Regions from separate parts of the Corynebacterium zhongnanshanii genome, predicted to be linked through region 2. Evidence: predicted binding sites of a transcription regulator. Region 2 holds the regulator's gene; the other holds the start of a gene.
What was found. Region 2 encodes LexA, which represses DNA repair genes until DNA is damaged. Its sites were predicted from a motif close to CGAACANNTGTTCG; they were not measured.
Positions count from the first base shown of each region.

Region 1 (7,911 bases), 560 kb from region 2:
TCACCGCTGGGGCTCATGCAGCGCTGCGTGATCCAGTACAAGTAGTGCTGGAAACCCGCAAAGCCGCCGTCCACGAACATGCCGGTGTCGGGGTCGAGGTGCCTATCGGACTGGAAGGAAAGATAGATCGCGCGGATCACAGGGTATCCAATGACAATGGCTAGTAGGGCCATAGACGGCCCAACTAGCCACAGTGGTCGCAGATCCATCTTCTTCTTGGAGGAGGAAGATGTAGTCACGTTACAAGTTTTCCGGTTTAATTTCCGCTGGTGTTCTTAATCGCGTCACCCATGTCCTTCACTGCCGCATCGACGGACTTGCCGGACGTGAGAGCCGCGTAAGCGTTATCCTGAATAGCCTTCGATAGCTCATCGTACCGTGGAGAGGCGGGACGAGGCTTCGCGTTCTCCAACGAGGTCTTCAGAGCAGGCAGGTATGGGAACTCTTCCTGCAGCGCAGGGTCATCGTAGATGGACGCCAGCACTGGTGGGAAGGAAGCCTTCGCGAAGGACTTCTGGTTCTCCTCGGAGATGATGAACTTCATGAAGTCCAGCGCAGTGGCCTTCTTCTGAGAGTTCACGTTGATGCCGTTGTTGTATCCACCCAAGGTGGACACACCCACGCCGTCCTTGGCGACCAGTGGGGAGACATCGAACTTGCCCTTGACCTTGGAGCTGTCCTCCTCAGAGTTGGTGTACATGTATGGCCAGTTGATGGCCATAGCAGTCTTACCCTCGGTGAAGGCCAGGTTGGTCTCTTCCTCCGTGGTGGAGGTGGAGGACGAGGAGATCGTCTTGTCCTTGTAGGCATCCACCAGAGCCTGCAGGCCGTCCTTGGATGCGTCGTCGGTGACGGTGATGTTGCCGGCGTCGTCGGTAATTCCGCCACCCCAGCCGGACATGAAGCCAGCGGTGTTCACGGTGAGGCCCTCGTACTGCTTCAGCTGGGTGGTCAGGCAGTCCTGGTCCTTTACCTTCTTGCAGGCTTCCTTCAGCTCATCCCAGTTCTTCGGGGCATCGGGGACCAGTTCGGTGTTGCGGTACAGCAACTGGCCGTTGGTGTTCTGAGGAAGAGCGTAGAGCTTGTCGCGGTAGGTGGCGGACTCAACCGTCGGCTGCAGCAGATCAGAGGTATCAACCTTCAGGTCGCCCTCCAGCGGAGCCAGCCAACCATTCGCCGCAAACTGCGCGGTCCACACCACATCGAGCGCCATGACGTCGATATCGGAGGAACCAGCCTGCAGCGTCTGAACCAGCTTGTTGCGCTGCTCATCCGATTCACCCGCCAGCTCCTGGACCGTGACCTTCTCCTCGGGGTGGTCAGCGTTCCACTTTTCGACGATAGGCTTGATCTTGTCGATATCGTTCTTGCCCATGGCAAAGGTGATGTTGCCGCGGCCATCGGCGGAGGCTTCGGAGGAACCGCCGTCGCCGCAGGCAACCAGCACCAGGCCGGAGGCTGCCAGAAGACCGATAAGCTTCTTAGTGTGTGGAGTCATAGGGACCCTTTCTCTCTTGAAACCGAGGCTTAGGGGAGAGTCTAACCACACCTGGGTGTATTGCCTAGTTAAGAAACGGCAAGTGAGGCGATGCGCTCTTCCGTATTGGCATCAAAGTAGTGCACAAGCGCCCCCTGTTGAGGGTGAATAGTGACCGAAGAGTTCACCGTCGGTGCCTCGCGCGTATCCCCGCCGCGTGCCACAATCTGCCCAAACTGGGTATCTGCATATATATAAGAGTCCGCGCCGAGTTCCTCCACCATCGTCACCGTGCCCTGCAGACCGGCACCCGATTCGGCGGACACACGTAGCCCTTCCGGACGCAGGCCCACGATAACCTCCGAGCTCCCCGCACCATCTGGCGTAGGAAGGTCCCACCCGTCCACGCTGCCGTTGACCCGCAGCAGATTCATCGCCGGGGAGCCAATGAACCCAGCCACGAATGCGTTGGCAGGCTCCTCATATAGCTTCTTCGGGGTGTCCACCTGCTGCAGATCGCCCTTATTCAATACGGCCACGCGATCTCCCATCGTCATGGCTTCCACCTGATCGTGCGTGACATACACGGTGGTCACAGCCAGGTCTTTCTGCAGCTTCACGATTTGGGCACGTGTTTGGACGCGCAGTTTGGCGTCGAGATTTGATAAAGGTTCATCCATCAGAAACACCTGCGGCTGGCGCACGATCGCACGACCCATCGCTACTCGCTGACGTTGACCGCCGGACAGGTCCTTGGGCTTACGGTCCAAAAACTCCTCCAGCCCCAGAATCGACGCCGCCTCCCGCACCCGCTGCGCAATCTCCTTCTTCGGCCTCTTCGCCACCTTCAACGCAAAGCCCATGTTTTCCGCCACGGACATGTGCGGGTACAGCGCGTAATCCTGGAACACCATCGCGATGTCACGGTCGCCCGGTTCCTTGGCGGTGACGTCCTCGCCGCCGATGCGGATGCTGCCACTGGACACCTGCTCGAGGCCCGCCAAGGCCCGCAGGGTGGTGGATTTTCCGCAGCCTGAAGGTCCCACTAACACCAGGAATTCGCCATCGCCGATGGTCAGGTTCATGTCCTCGACGGTTGCGGTGTCCGCGCCGGGGTAGCGGATCTCGACATTCTGGAACTCAACAGTAGCCATGGGATCAGATCTTACTTGAGTACACTGACTTCATGACCTCAAGCCTCTCCGCTTCTGTGAAAGAACCTATGTTCTGGGTCCGGGCTGTGGCGTCCGTGGCGGCTTATTTTCTTTTGGCCTCCATCTCGGTGTCCATCGATACTGACTACTGGTATGGATGGTGGAATGAGGCATTGTTGTGGATGGGCATCGTTGGCGGGTGCGTCGGCCTTCTGACTCAGCGTTTCAAGCCCGTGACAGGGTTGTGGATCACCGCAGTGTCCATGGCATTGATCGGACTCAGCGGTATGTTTGCCTTCAGCTTGGGGTACGCCGTGGTGTGTTACGAGGCCTATTTCATTTCCTCCCGCATCCGCTCGCATCGCCGAGCTTGGTTGGCTGCGCTGGTCGTGGGCAGTTTTGCCACTCTTGTGTGGTACATCATCTATAACGTTGTCTTTCGCCCGACTTTCCCCGTGCCGGAGTCTCCCACTGGTCTGTCCGCCTTGTGGAGCCTGTTCGGGGATGTCACGTTCTGGGTGTTTACGGTCATCGTGTCTTTCCTGGTGGTGGCGTCCATCGGCTCGGCGTGGCTCTGGGGGAAAACGGTGTTCCGCCGCAACCAGGAGGTCGAGATCCTGTCCGCGCGTGCCGAACTGGCCACGGTCAGTGAGCGCAACCGCATCGCACGCGAGATGCATGACATCGTGGCGCATTCCCTGACGGGCATCATCGCCCAGGCCGATGGCGGGCGCTACGCGGGCAAGAAGGATCCACAGGTGGCCATCGACGCCCTGGACACCATCGCCGCATCCAGCCGCGAGTCCTTGCGGCAGATGCGCAGCTTGCTGAGCGTGCTGCACGACGATACCCCACGCGACCGTGGTGCTGTTCCTGGTGCGGCCGCGCTCCCTGGATTGATATCCGACGCCCAGCGCAACGGCATTACAGTCTCCCTTCACACTGAAGGCATCCCGCTGGACGTTGATGAGGCGCAAAGCCTCACCATCTACCGTGTTGTGCAAGAGTGTTTGACGAACATTTTGAAGCATGCCGGCTCCGTGGAGGCGCAGGTGGTGGTGCGCTGGGAGCCGGATTATGTGAAGATCACGGTGGACAACGCCCCGGGCTCTGACAGTGGTGAGGGCAGCGGGCGTGGTTTGACCGGCATTCGCGAGCGGGTGCGGATTTATGGTGGCCGTGCGTCCTGGGGTGAGTCCGAGGTCTACGGTGGTGGTTGGAACGTGAGCGTGATGATTCCTGTGGAGGCGAAATAAATGTTGCGTGTGGGGCTGGCGGATGATCAGCAGTTGGTGCGCGCCGGGTTTTCGTTGGTGTTGGATTCCCAGGATGATATCGAGGTTGTGTGGCAGGCCAGCGATGGCCAGCAGGCGTGCGCGTTGGCACAGAGCTCTCCTGTGGATGTGATCCTGATGGATGTGCAGATGCCGGGCATGGATGGGATTGCGGCCACGCGCACCATTGTGGATGCGGGGGTGGATGTCCGGATTATCGTGCTGACCACGTTCGATAACGATGACTATGTGATGGGCTCCGTGGAGGCCGGGGCCAGCGGTTTTCTGCTGAAGGACGCGGATCCGCAGGAGTTGATCAGTGCCGTGCGCACGGTGGGGGAGTCCGCGGGCGTGATTAGCCCGAAGGCCACTGCGCGTCTGATGCGCCAGGTACGCGACATGAATCACGGTGAGCAGCTGCAGTATCCACCGATGGAGTTGCCGGATCCATTGACGCCCCGCGAGGAGGAGATCCTGCGGTTGATGGCATTGGGCAGGTCGAATCCTGAGATCGCGCAGGAGTTGTTTATTTCGCTGCCCACGGTGAAGACACACGTGAGCCGTGTGCTTCAGAAGACGGATTCCCGGGATAGGGTGCATGCGGTGTTGTTTGCGTTTAAGCATGGTCTGGTCTCTAACGGTGAGTTGTTAGCGTAGGCGCTGGGCGAAGGTGGGCCGGGCGAGGGGGCCGTCGGCGACGGTGGTGACGGTGTGGCCGTCGTTGATGGAGCTCCACGTTTCGCTGGAGTCCGGGTAGCGGGTGACGTCCCAGGCTCCTGCGGTTTTGAGCTTGTGGTGGTGCCGGCACAGTAGGTGCAGGTTGTCGGTGTGGGTGGGGCCTCCTCCGTCGTAGCGGTGAATATGGTCGATGTCGCACCGGTATGCCGGAACGCTGCACCCCGGGAAACGGCAGTGGACATCGCGCGCTTCGATGTAGGCACGCTGCGCCGCGGTGGGAGAGTAGGAGGACGTGCCGGACGGCGCGAGCGTTCGGGTATGCGTGACCTTGTCCAGCCATTTCTTCGTGGACTGTTCGTCGAGGATGGTGCCGGCGGCGACGAGAGGGGCGTCGGGATTATCGGCATGACGGAACAGGTTGAGGGTAATGGACACGTCCGCATTGCCCATGATGAGCAGGACGAGTGCCTCGGCCGCGGAGACATTGTGGGTGCGCGCGGTGGTGGCGATGAGTTTTTCGATGGCTTGCCCCTCGAGTAGCGGAACGCTGAGGCAGAAAGTGGTGCTGTTTTCTGAGCGTTTGATGTGCAGGTGTGTTTCCGGTGGCTCGGACAGGCGATTCTCCGGGCAGTAATCGTTGACGATAGGAAGGATGCGTGCGCTGATTTGGGCAGGGGTGAGTGGGTACTGGTTGGGAACCGTGGGGCCCAGGCAGTCGGTGACGTCCAGGTCCAGCGCGGCGGCGAGATCCTCGGGGATGCACGCTAGCAATTCGGCGAGGCGGCTGACCGAGCTGGGCAGGTACATCCCTGTGAGGAGCAGCTCCATCAGGGTCGGGAATTGTGCGAGCACGAGCGCTTCGAAGCTGATCTTCTCTGCGTGGTAGTTGCTGAGCCCCAGGCGGGCTGCGATGCACGTGGAATGATCGGCGATGAAGGCGTCAGCGACGGGTGTGGCCGCTTGGATTCTCTGGACGTGGATGCGGTTGGCGTCCCGCCCCACGGCGGCCAGCTCGTCATGCTCGTTCGCGAGGATCCAGCAGGCATCCGGGTGGATTCTTCGGATTCGGGTAGTCATATCAGCCTCCCCCAAGGCGTAGATGAAGTGTTCTATTCTTTCGTGTCTGGGTTTTAGTCTAGATCGCTCACCATACATACGCGCCTACAGATATGCATAAAATAGATCAAGTGTTCGATTTTAAAAATATAGCTGTGTGATACCCAGGTATGACACTCAAGATAGGCCTTCAGGCCGATGTATTCACCCGCCCACTCGAGCAGCATAGAAGACATGATCACAATAGATTCGCTTACCAAGAGCTACGGCTCCAAAAAAGTGGTGGACGCGCTCAGCTTCAGCGTCCCCGACGGCTCCGTCACGGGCTTCCTCGGCCCCAACGGCGCCGGCAAGTCCACAACCATGCGCTGCATCCTGGGCCTGGACAAGCCCACCGGCGGGTCCGCCACGTTTTCTGGAACGCTGCCTGATGGCAAGGCCTACGCGTCGGCCTTCTCTTCTCTCGACCATAAAACCCACGTCGCGGGCGCTGTCCTGGATGCGTCCTGGTTCACCCCCGGCCGCAGCGGGCGCAACCACCTCACGGTGCTGACGCTGAGCGCGGGGCTTCCTCAGTCGCGCGTGGAGCAGTGCCTGGAGATGGTCGGCCTGAACGGTCCCGCCGCGGATAAGAAGGTGGGCGGCTATTCGCTGGGCATGAAGCAGCGTCTCGGGCTAGCTGGGGCGCTCCTGGGTGACCCGCAGCACCTGATCCTCGACGAGCCGGTCAACGGGCTGGATCCGGAGGGCGTGACCTGGATCCGCCAAGTAATTCGACGCCAGGCCTCCGACGGCAAGGCCGTCCTTGTGAGCTCCCACCTCCTGTCTGAAATGCAATTGACTGCTGATCGTCTGGTGGTCATCGGTAAGGGGAAGCTGATTGGTGAATACTCGATGGACGAGTTCCTGGCCGACGGCACTCGCGTGATGGTGGAGGCCGCTGATCCCATTGCTTTGGCGGCACTGCTCAGTAACCAGGGCTTTGAGGTGTCTGAGGCTCAGAAGGGGAACCTGGCCGTGGCTGTGGGAGAGCACGGAGAGCAGGAGATTCGCCGAGCCGTTGCTCAGACTGCCTTGAGTAACAACCTCTTGATTACTGGTCTGCGCACGGAACAGGACAACTTGGAGAAACGCTTCTTGGCTGCCACCGCCGGTGCCCAGGAGTACACCACGAATGACAAGGAGAACAGCCATGCGCGCTGAACTGAAGAAACTAACAAGTCTGCGTAGTACGTGGGTGTATGTTGTCCTGCTCACGGGTTCGCTCTATGGACCCGCGGTGCTGATGAGCTTCCTGAACTCTGACCCTGAGGCAACCTTCGGCTGGGGTGATACCACACTGGGTGGCATGATCTTCCTGCTGGTCTTGCTGATCTTCGCCGCAAGTAGTACCGCCGGTGATATCAACGACCGCATGGTTGCCCATAGCTTCCTGACGCAGCGCCATCGTTCGCAGTGGTTGCTGGCCAAGGCCGCGCTGATCGTCATTGTTGCGGAAGTGAGCTACTGGATCGGCATCGCGATCAGCGCTGTGGTCCTGCACTTCTCTCTCGAGGGGCAGTGGACCGGAGGCGGTACGTATGACCTATGGATCTATGCCCTCTTTCTCCCGGTTTACGCCCTGATGGCTGTCGGGCTGGCGGGCCTGACCCGCAGCAAGATCATGGGTTCGGGTATCCCGATGGTGCTGTTCCTGGTGATTGAGCCGTTGCTCGCGGCAGCCGCTCAGCACCTGGAGTGGGTGAAGTACATTTACTACGCAATGCCCGGCACTCGACTTTCTGACCTCACGCAGTGGCACGCGCTGGAAGCTCAGGGCGACGATGTCCTCGACGCGGTGGGGTTGATGACCACACCAGCGCAGAGCGCGATCGTGATCCTGGCATGGGGTGCGCTCCTCTTCGGAGTTGCGATCCTGGCCAACAACAGGCGAGATACTCGCTAAAGCTCCAGCTCAGCCCCTTCTTTAGCGGCGAGCTCCTGCATCCGCTCCGTGGCGGTGTCCACCGACACCACCACGGAGCCTGCGTGCATCAAGGGCACCAGAGCCCTCGTTAACTCGGCCACGTTCTGCCATGGGCCGGTGAGGACTCGGCGGGCAGAGCCGGCGCCGGGGGCGCTCACACCCTCGGCAAGCTCCGGGCCGTCCACGGTGGGGGCATGATACTGGTCGGGGTGAATCCGTACCTCGGGGGAAAAGTCCGTGATGCCGAAGGGCACCTCGCCACCGCTTTCTTCCACGCCTCGGCCGAAGGGGTCTGAGGACAAGAGG
Region 1 covers NZ_CP061033.1:1,672,585-1,680,495, reverse strand. Annotated here, with positions in the region: gene IAU67_RS07500 (carbohydrate ABC transporter permease) at 1-209, opposite strand, end outside; gene IAU67_RS07495 (ABC transporter substrate-binding protein) at 257-1,498, opposite strand; gene IAU67_RS07490 (ABC transporter ATP-binding protein) at 1,567-2,631, opposite strand; gene IAU67_RS07485 (ATP-binding protein) at 2,664-3,887, shown strand; gene IAU67_RS07480 (response regulator) at 3,888-4,562, shown strand; gene IAU67_RS07475 (HNH endonuclease signature motif containing protein) at 4,554-5,660, opposite strand; gene IAU67_RS07470 (ABC transporter ATP-binding protein) at 5,874-6,842, shown strand; gene IAU67_RS07465 (ABC transporter permease) at 6,832-7,584, shown strand; gene IAU67_RS07460 (TIGR03089 family protein) at 7,581-7,911, opposite strand, start outside.
Region 1: a site for LexA is predicted at 5,764-5,777, ahead of IAU67_RS07475 (HNH endonuclease signature motif containing protein). Genes of this name have one in related genera too.

Region 2 (7,911 bases):
ACACCCAGCCCCGCCGCATCGCAGCACGCAGCGTGGCGGAGCGCATCGCAGAAGAGACGAACTGCACCATCGGCGACCCCGCATCCCTCGTGGGATACAAGATACGATTCGACGACACCCTCTCGTCCCACACCGCCGTGAAATTGATGACCGATGGCGTGCTGCTCAACGAGATTCAGCACGATCGTCTCTTGCACGACTACGACACCATCATCATCGACGAGGCCCACGAGCGCTCCCTCAACATCGACTACCTCCTGGGCTACCTCAAGCAGCTGCTTCCCCGCCGCCCCGATCTGAAGGTCATCATCACCTCAGCGACGATCGACCCCGAAAGCTTTGCCGAACATTTCAAGGATGCCGACGGCGAACCCGCCCCCATCATCGAAGTGTCCGGGCGAACCTACCCTGTCGAGGTGCGTTATCGGCCACTGTATACCGAAAGGCTCAACGAGAAAACAGGTGAGATCGTTCGCGACGAGATCGACCCCCTCGACGGCCTGGTCGCAGCCTGTCAGGAACTCATGCGGGAAGGCCAGGGAGACATCCTGTGCTTCTTCTCCGGCGAGAGAGAGATTCGCGACGCCGCCGAGGTGCTCTCGGGAGAATTCACCGCGAAGGGACGCGGGCCCGGCGTCGATATCCTCCCCCTGTTTGGTCGTTTGTCTAACGCGGAACAGCATCGCGTGTTCCAGCCGCAAGGAACACGGCGACGCATCGTGCTGGCGACCAACATCGCGGAGACGTCCCTGACAGTGCCGGGGATCCACTACGTGATCGACACCGGCGTGGCCAGGATTTCCCGCTATTCCCACAGGACCAAGGTTCAGCGCCTTCCGGTGGAGCCCATCAGCCAGGCCAGCGCTCAGCAGCGTTCGGGACGCTGTGGACGTACCGCCGACGGCATCGCCATCCGGCTGTACTCGGAGGAGGACTTCGAGGCTCGGCCGGAGTTCACCGACCCGGAGATCCTGCGCACGCACCTGGCGAGCGTCATCCTGTCCATGGCGGCGTTGAATCTTGGGTCTATCGAGGAGTTTCCGTTTATTCAGGCGCCAGATCGTCGGTCGATTCGCGATGGTGTTGCCCTGCTGCAGGAGCTGGGGGCGCTCACCCCGGATAAAAGGCAAGAGTTGACGCCCATCGGCCGCGACCTGGCGCGCATCCCTACGGACCCGCGTCTTGCCCGCATGCTTGTGGAAGGCCACCGCAACAACGTCATGGAACCACTGTGCGTGATCGTGGCCGCGCTCAGCATCCAGGACGTGCGGGAGCGCCCGTTGGAGCACCAGCAGAAGGCCGACGAGCTGCACGCCCGCTTCGCCGCCGATTCTGATTTCATCGGCGTGCTTCGCCTGTGGAACTACCTGCAGGAACAGCGGCAGTCGCTGTCCGGTAATCAATTCCGGAAGCTTTGCCAGCAGGAGTTCCTGCACTACATGCGCATCCGGGAATGGATGGATCTGGTCCGTCAGCTGCTGACCGTCATTCAGGACTTGTCCTGGTCTATCCCGAACATCCCCCACGTGCGTGAATTAGTGTTCGCCGCGGACAGCATCAACGAGGACATGATTCACAAATCCATCCTCTCGGGCTTACTCACCCATGTGGGCATGCGTGAGGGAAACTCGAAGCAGTTTACGGGCACCCGGAACTCCCGCTTTGTGATCCACCCTTCCAGCCACGCGGCTAAAAAGCCGCCACAGTGGGTAATGGCTGCCGAGCTGGTCGAAACCAGTCAGATCTTCGCGCGCTCTGTGGCCCCCATTGCGCCGGAGTGGCTGGAAGAGTTGGCTCCGCACCTAACCAAAACCACCTATTCGGAGCCGCACTGGTCTTCCAGGAAGGGCGCCGCCATGGCGACTCAGAAGGTTTTGCTGTTGGGGCTGCCTGTCATTGCGGATCGGCCTGTCTTGCTGGGCAAGGTTGATAAGGAGACTGCCCGCGAGCTCTTCATCCGCCATGCGCTGGTGGAGGGTGACTGGCGGACTCGCCACCACTTCTACAAGCACAATCTGGAGCTTCTGGAGCAAGCCAGCTCTTTGGAGGATAAGGTTCGCCGCCGGGACATTATCGTTGATGACCAGACACTCTTCGACTTCTACGACGCCCGCCTTCCCGACCACATTATCTCCGCCCGCCACTTTGATTCGTGGTGGAAGAAGGCCCGGCATAAGAATCCCGAGCGACTGAATTTCTCCCTCGACAAGCTCATTGAGTCTCACGAAGGCGCCGCGGAGGCCGATGAGTTTCCGGACACGTGGAAGCAGGGTTCGCTGGAGTTCGAGCTGTCCTATGTGTTCCGTCCCGGAGATCCCGATGACGGCATCACGATGCGCATTCCGCTGCCGCTGCTCGGCAATGTGTCCGCTGCCGATGCTCAGTGGCTGGTGGCGGGCATGAGGCAGGAATTGGTCATTGTTCTGATCAAGTCCCTGCCGAAGGCTTTGCGCACCTCGGTGGTGCCGGCGAATCAGTTTGCTGAGCAAGCGTTAAAGCGCATGGTGCCTTTTGATGGCCCAATCGACGTGGCCTTGGCCGACGCGCTTCGGCAGCTGGGTGGTGTGGGCATTTCTGCCTCGGATTTCAATTGGGAGCGCGTGCCTGATCACCTGAGGATGCAGTTCGCGGCGATTGATCGCCGGGGGAAGGTGGTGAAGAAGTCTCGCGTTTTGGCTGATTTGCAGACGTCTCTGAAGGCGCAGGTCACGAGTGCTGTGGCTCAAGCTTCTGCTCGGCAGGCACCGTCGCCGAACGATGGCGCTGCCCACTCCTCGCGTTCGGGTGGCACATCGACCGGTGATGTTCTCGCCTCGGCAGGGCGATGGGATGCCGACGGTATCGGGGTGATTCCGGAGACGATGTCCACCGTGATTGATGGACAGACTGTCGAGACGTACCCGGCGTTGGTGAAGTCCCCTCAGGGTGTGGATCTGAAGGCATTCCCCTCGCAGCAGGCTGCTGCAGGCCAACAGTTCAAGTTCGTGCTGGACTCTATGACGTCGGCCTGTACCGTCTCTGCCCCGCAAATGCTGAAGGGCTTGCCGCTGCGTCAGAGAGTCGCGCTGGAAAGCGGTGTTGCAGGCGGTTTTGAGCCCCTGCTTGCCGATATTGTAACGGTGGCCTGCAAGGATATTCTGATGTCCGCGGGGCCGATTGTGCGTGATCCTGACACCTGCGCCGAGGTGATCGATTCAGCCCGACGCCGAGGGCCCTCGTTAGTGAGGCAGTACGTGGTAGCTGTGGCTCCCGCTATCTTGGCGGTGGCCGACATGCGTGCTGAGCTGAAGGGTTGGTCTGGCGCAGCCATTGAGGACATGAACGCGCAGCTGGAGTTCTTCGCGGGACCACACGCCCTTGCACGGCATGGTGTACAGCCGTTTCAGCATGTTCCGCGCTATGTGGCGGCGATGAAGGAGCGTCTGGAGTTGCTGGATCGTGATCCGGACCGCGAGGCTGATCTGGACGATCAGGTCCAGGAGGCGATTGCCGCTCTCGAGGATACGTTACGCAGGCTCCCGTCCACTCGTGCAGCGTCCCCACAGGTCAAGGAGGTTCGGTGGATGATCGAGGAGTTCCGGGTGAGCCTCTTTGCCCAGCATTTGGGCACCACGCGGACCGTGAGTCTTCCGCGCATTAGGAAGGCCTTGGCGAAGATCCGCTAGTCCTGGTCTGCGTGTCCGCCACGCTGTTGCCGATGGGTACGCAGGGATCCGATCTCTTGCTCGAAGTCCTCGGCACTGTCGAAGGATTTGTAGACGGAGGCAAACCTGAGGTACGCAACCTCGTCCAGGTCTCTCAAGGGGCCCAGAATAGCCAAGCCGATATCGTGGGCCTGCACCTGGGATCCGTGATCGGCGCGGATCGCTTGTTCCACTTCGTGCGCGAGTCGCTTCAGTGCGTCGTCAGAAACTTCTCGTCCCTGGCATGCGCGGCGTACGCCCTTGATGACCTTGTCCCTACTGAAGTCTTCTACCACCCCGTTGCGCTTGGTCACCAGCAGAACTGAACGTTCGATCGTGGTAAAGCGATGTTCACAGGCGGCGCATTCGCGACGCCGCCGGATCGCCATTCCCAGTTCGATCGAACGGGAGTCAACAACACGAGACGATTCGGATCCACACGAAGGGCACAACACATGTTCATCCTATCCCCCTTCCGGTCCCGTGGGCTATCTAGGTGAGATATCGCCAGCGTTGCTGTCGATACTCACATGCTCAACCACGGGCGCTGGCTGTGGTTGAGCTGGCTCCTCACTCCAGAACACCGGGCTTAACCCCAGCGCCAACACGATAGCCCCCAAGGAGACTGCAACACCACCGCGCGATCGCGCAACCATATCGGCTCGCCGCATGACGCGCTGGATCAGCGAATGCCGATGTGAATATTCGAACACAGTATGCGGTGTTGCTGCGATGCGACGCCGACGGCTCACTAAACTGCGCGACGGAGCAACAGCACGTCCTGCCCCGGCAGTGTTCGATTCTAGAGAGGCCTGGTGCTCATCCCACATGGGCTTCTGCTGCACACGCATATCAGGATCCAGCCGGGCAATCGATCCGGGTATCGCACGCCGCGCCGCACTGCGATCCGTTTGGCGCTCTACCTGCTGAGTAAATGACGTAGTCACGAGTGACCACTCCCTTCTGAGTACTGGTGCGTTCGGTTGTCATTCATTCTGTCATCCGCGCCTCACAGCGCCGTGCACATAATCGAACGCCTTCGTCTCTATGTTCTATTTTCTGCTTAACGAAGAATTTAGCACAGGCGTTCGAGTCCGTCTAGACCTTTGTGAACTTTTTTCGAACAAATGCTTTAAGTTGTTCGATAACTGCGCTAGAGTTGAGCGCACAGCACCATCAACGAAGGCAGGAGCCCATGCCAGAGACTGAAAACACTCGTGCCACAGTGACTCCCCTCGAAGGGACGTCTGCGGCACAATCTCAACCGCGCCGTCGGCGCGGCCGCCCGAAGAAGACTGCCGAAGAGCGCGCAGCAGAGCAGAGCGCGTCTGAAAAAGGTGGCAAGGCCACGTTGACCGCTCGCCAACGCCGCATCATGGAAGTCATTCGAGACTCCACCGTGTTGCGGGGTTACCCGCCGAGCATCCGCGAAATTGCAGACGCGGTTGGCCTACACTCCACCTCCTCGGTCTCGTACCACCTCACGCAGCTAGAGGAAAAGGGCTTTCTCAAGCGCGAACTGAAGCGCCCGCGCGCTGTGGATGTTCGCGCATACAACCAGTCTGCGGAGGATCCCAGCAACCAACCGAAGCCCGGCAGGAAGCCCAAGGCCGCTCAGGTAGACGCTGAAGGATTGGAGCTTCCCACGGCCACCTACGTGCCCGTCGTCGGACAGATCGCTGCCGGAAATCCGATTCTTGCCGAACAACACGTAGAGGCCCACTTCCCTCTTCCCGAGGAGCTCGTCGGTAGTGGCGAGTTGTTCCTCCTGCAGGTGGTGGGCATGTCTATGAAAGACGCGGGCATCTTGGACGGCGACTGGGTTGCAGTGAAGTCCCAGAACACCGCCGAGTTTGGGGACTTCGTGGCCGCTATGATCGATGATGAGGCGACCGTCAAGGAGTTCCATAAGGATGAGACTGGACTGTGGCTCCTCCCCCATAACGATGAGTTCGCGCCCATCCCGGCCGAGCAATCAACTATTCTCGGAAAGGTAGTTGCGGTTCTCCGCAAGGTCTAAGTGGCACGGAGCGCGTGCCCTCTACAGGAGAAGGTCGAGTCCTCACTGATGAACTCAGAAGAACGTCGCAGGCAGATTGCCTCCCTCACCGCAGTACACGGCAGGGTCACCGTTGTTGAACTGGCTGAAAAATTCGGCGTCACAGCAGAGACAATCAGGCGAGACCTCGCAACCCTAGACAACGAGGGTGGCCTCTACCGCGTTCATGGGGGTGCGGTTCCTGCGTATAGCTTCCGGAACGAGTCCACGTCCATCGAAACGCGCTCCAAGGCGGCACTGGCTGCCAAAAAGGCCATCGGCAAGGCCGCCTTACAGACCATCCCCACGGGCCCATCTACCCTCTTTATCGACGCCGGCACCACCACCGCGATGATGGCCGAAGAACTCGCGGCTTCCCTGGCTAAAAACCATTCAGAGGACGACACGGTGGATGTGCACATCATCACCAACTCGCTGCCCATCGCCACCATGCTGGCCGATGCGCCCCGGTGCGATGTTCGCCTCATCGGTGGACATGTGCGTCCCCAATCCCAAGCAGTGGTGGGCGACATCGCCACGCGCGCCATTGGAGTGTTGCGCGCGGACGTCGCGTTCATCGGCACCAATGCGCTCACCATGCAACACGGCCTGTCCACACCGGACGCTCAAGAGGGCGCGATTAAACGAGCGATGGTCACGAACGCTCAGCGCGTGGTGGCCTTATGCGATTCCACAAAGTTCGGACTCGACTACCTCGTCAGCTTCGCCAGCATCAACGACATAGCCACGGTCGTCACCGATAAAGACGCGCCCCCCAGGTACATCGACGCGCTTCGGCACGAAGACGTGGACGTGGTCTTTGCAGACGAATACCAGCCGCTCCCCTAAAATCCTCCTCTACCGGCAGCCTAGTGCTGCTCGTGGCAAAACTCCGCCAACTCTTCCACAACCTGGGTCGGGAGCCGGACGCGCAACCAGGTGCCGTCGGCGTCGTACTCCTCGGTCAGGACCGTGCCATACTCATGCACCCGAGCGACCACGTCGCCTCGGCTAAACGGCACGTGAAGGCTCACCTCCCGGTCGAGAGTGTTGAGGAACATCTCCAGCCGGGTCTCCAACTCAGGAATGCCCTCTCTCGTGTGTGCAGACACGAACACCACGTCGTCCAACCGATGCCTGAGCTCGGCCAGAGTCAGCGGATCGGCGGCGTCGATCTTGTTGACGACCAGTATCTCCGGCGGTGCTGGCTGTCCAGTCTCCTCGACAATCTCGCCAATCACCTTATTCACGGCAGCGATCTGCTCCATCGGGAAAGGATCCGAGCCGTCCACCACGTGCAGCACCACGTCTGCGGCCAGCACTTCCTCCAGCGTCGAGCGGAACGCCTCGACGAGCTGCGTGGGAAGGTGGCGGACAAAGCCCACCGTGTCTGTAAAGACCACGGCCCTGCCGTCGGCCAGATTCGCGCGGCGCGTAGTGGGATCCAGCGTGGCAAACAACGCATCCTCCACCAGAACACCCGCGTTGGTCAGCGCGTTAATCAGCGAGGACTTACCGGCATTGGTGTACCCGGCAATCGCCACCTGAGGGATAGTGGCCTGATCACGGCGCATACGCTTGACCTCACGCGAGGTCTTCATCGCGGCGATCTCCTTGCGGAGCTTGGCCATATCGGAGCGCAGGCGGCGACGGTCAGCTTCAATCTTCGTCTCACCAGGACCACGCAAACCCACGCCACCATTGGACCCCGCACGGCCGCCAGCCTGGCGGGACAGTGCTCCACCCCAGCCGCGCACGCGGGTAATCAGGTACTCCATCTGCGCCAGAGCAACCTGCGCCTTGCCCTCCTTGGACTTCGCATGTTGGGCGAAGATGTCCAGAATGAGCATGGTGCGGTCAATAACCTTGACGTCCAGTGCCTTTTCCAGCGCAATCATCTGGCCTGGGGACAATTCGCCATCGCAAATCACGGTGTCCGCGCCGGTTTCCGCAACGATGGACTTTAGCTCGTCGACCTTACCGCTTCCGATGTATGTTCCGGAGTCCGGCTTGTCGCGCTTTTGATACAGCATGTCGGCGATCTCCGAGCCGGCGGTTTCCGCCAACGCGGCCAGCTCATCCAGACGGGCTTCAATCTGTTGAACCGTTCCTTCGGTCCACACGCCCACGAGCACCACGCGTTCCAGGCGCAGTTTACGATACTCGACGTCGTAACCGTCGGCCTGCTCG
Region 2 covers NZ_CP061033.1:1,114,834-1,122,744, forward strand. Annotated here, with positions in the region: gene hrpA (ATP-dependent RNA helicase HrpA) at 1-3,665, shown strand, start outside; gene nrdR (transcriptional regulator NrdR) at 3,662-4,138, opposite strand; gene IAU67_RS05050 (hypothetical protein) at 4,172-4,630, opposite strand; gene lexA (transcriptional repressor LexA) at 4,879-5,703, shown strand; gene IAU67_RS05060 (DeoR/GlpR family DNA-binding transcription regulator) at 5,752-6,570, shown strand; gene hflX (GTPase HflX) at 6,591-7,911, opposite strand, start outside.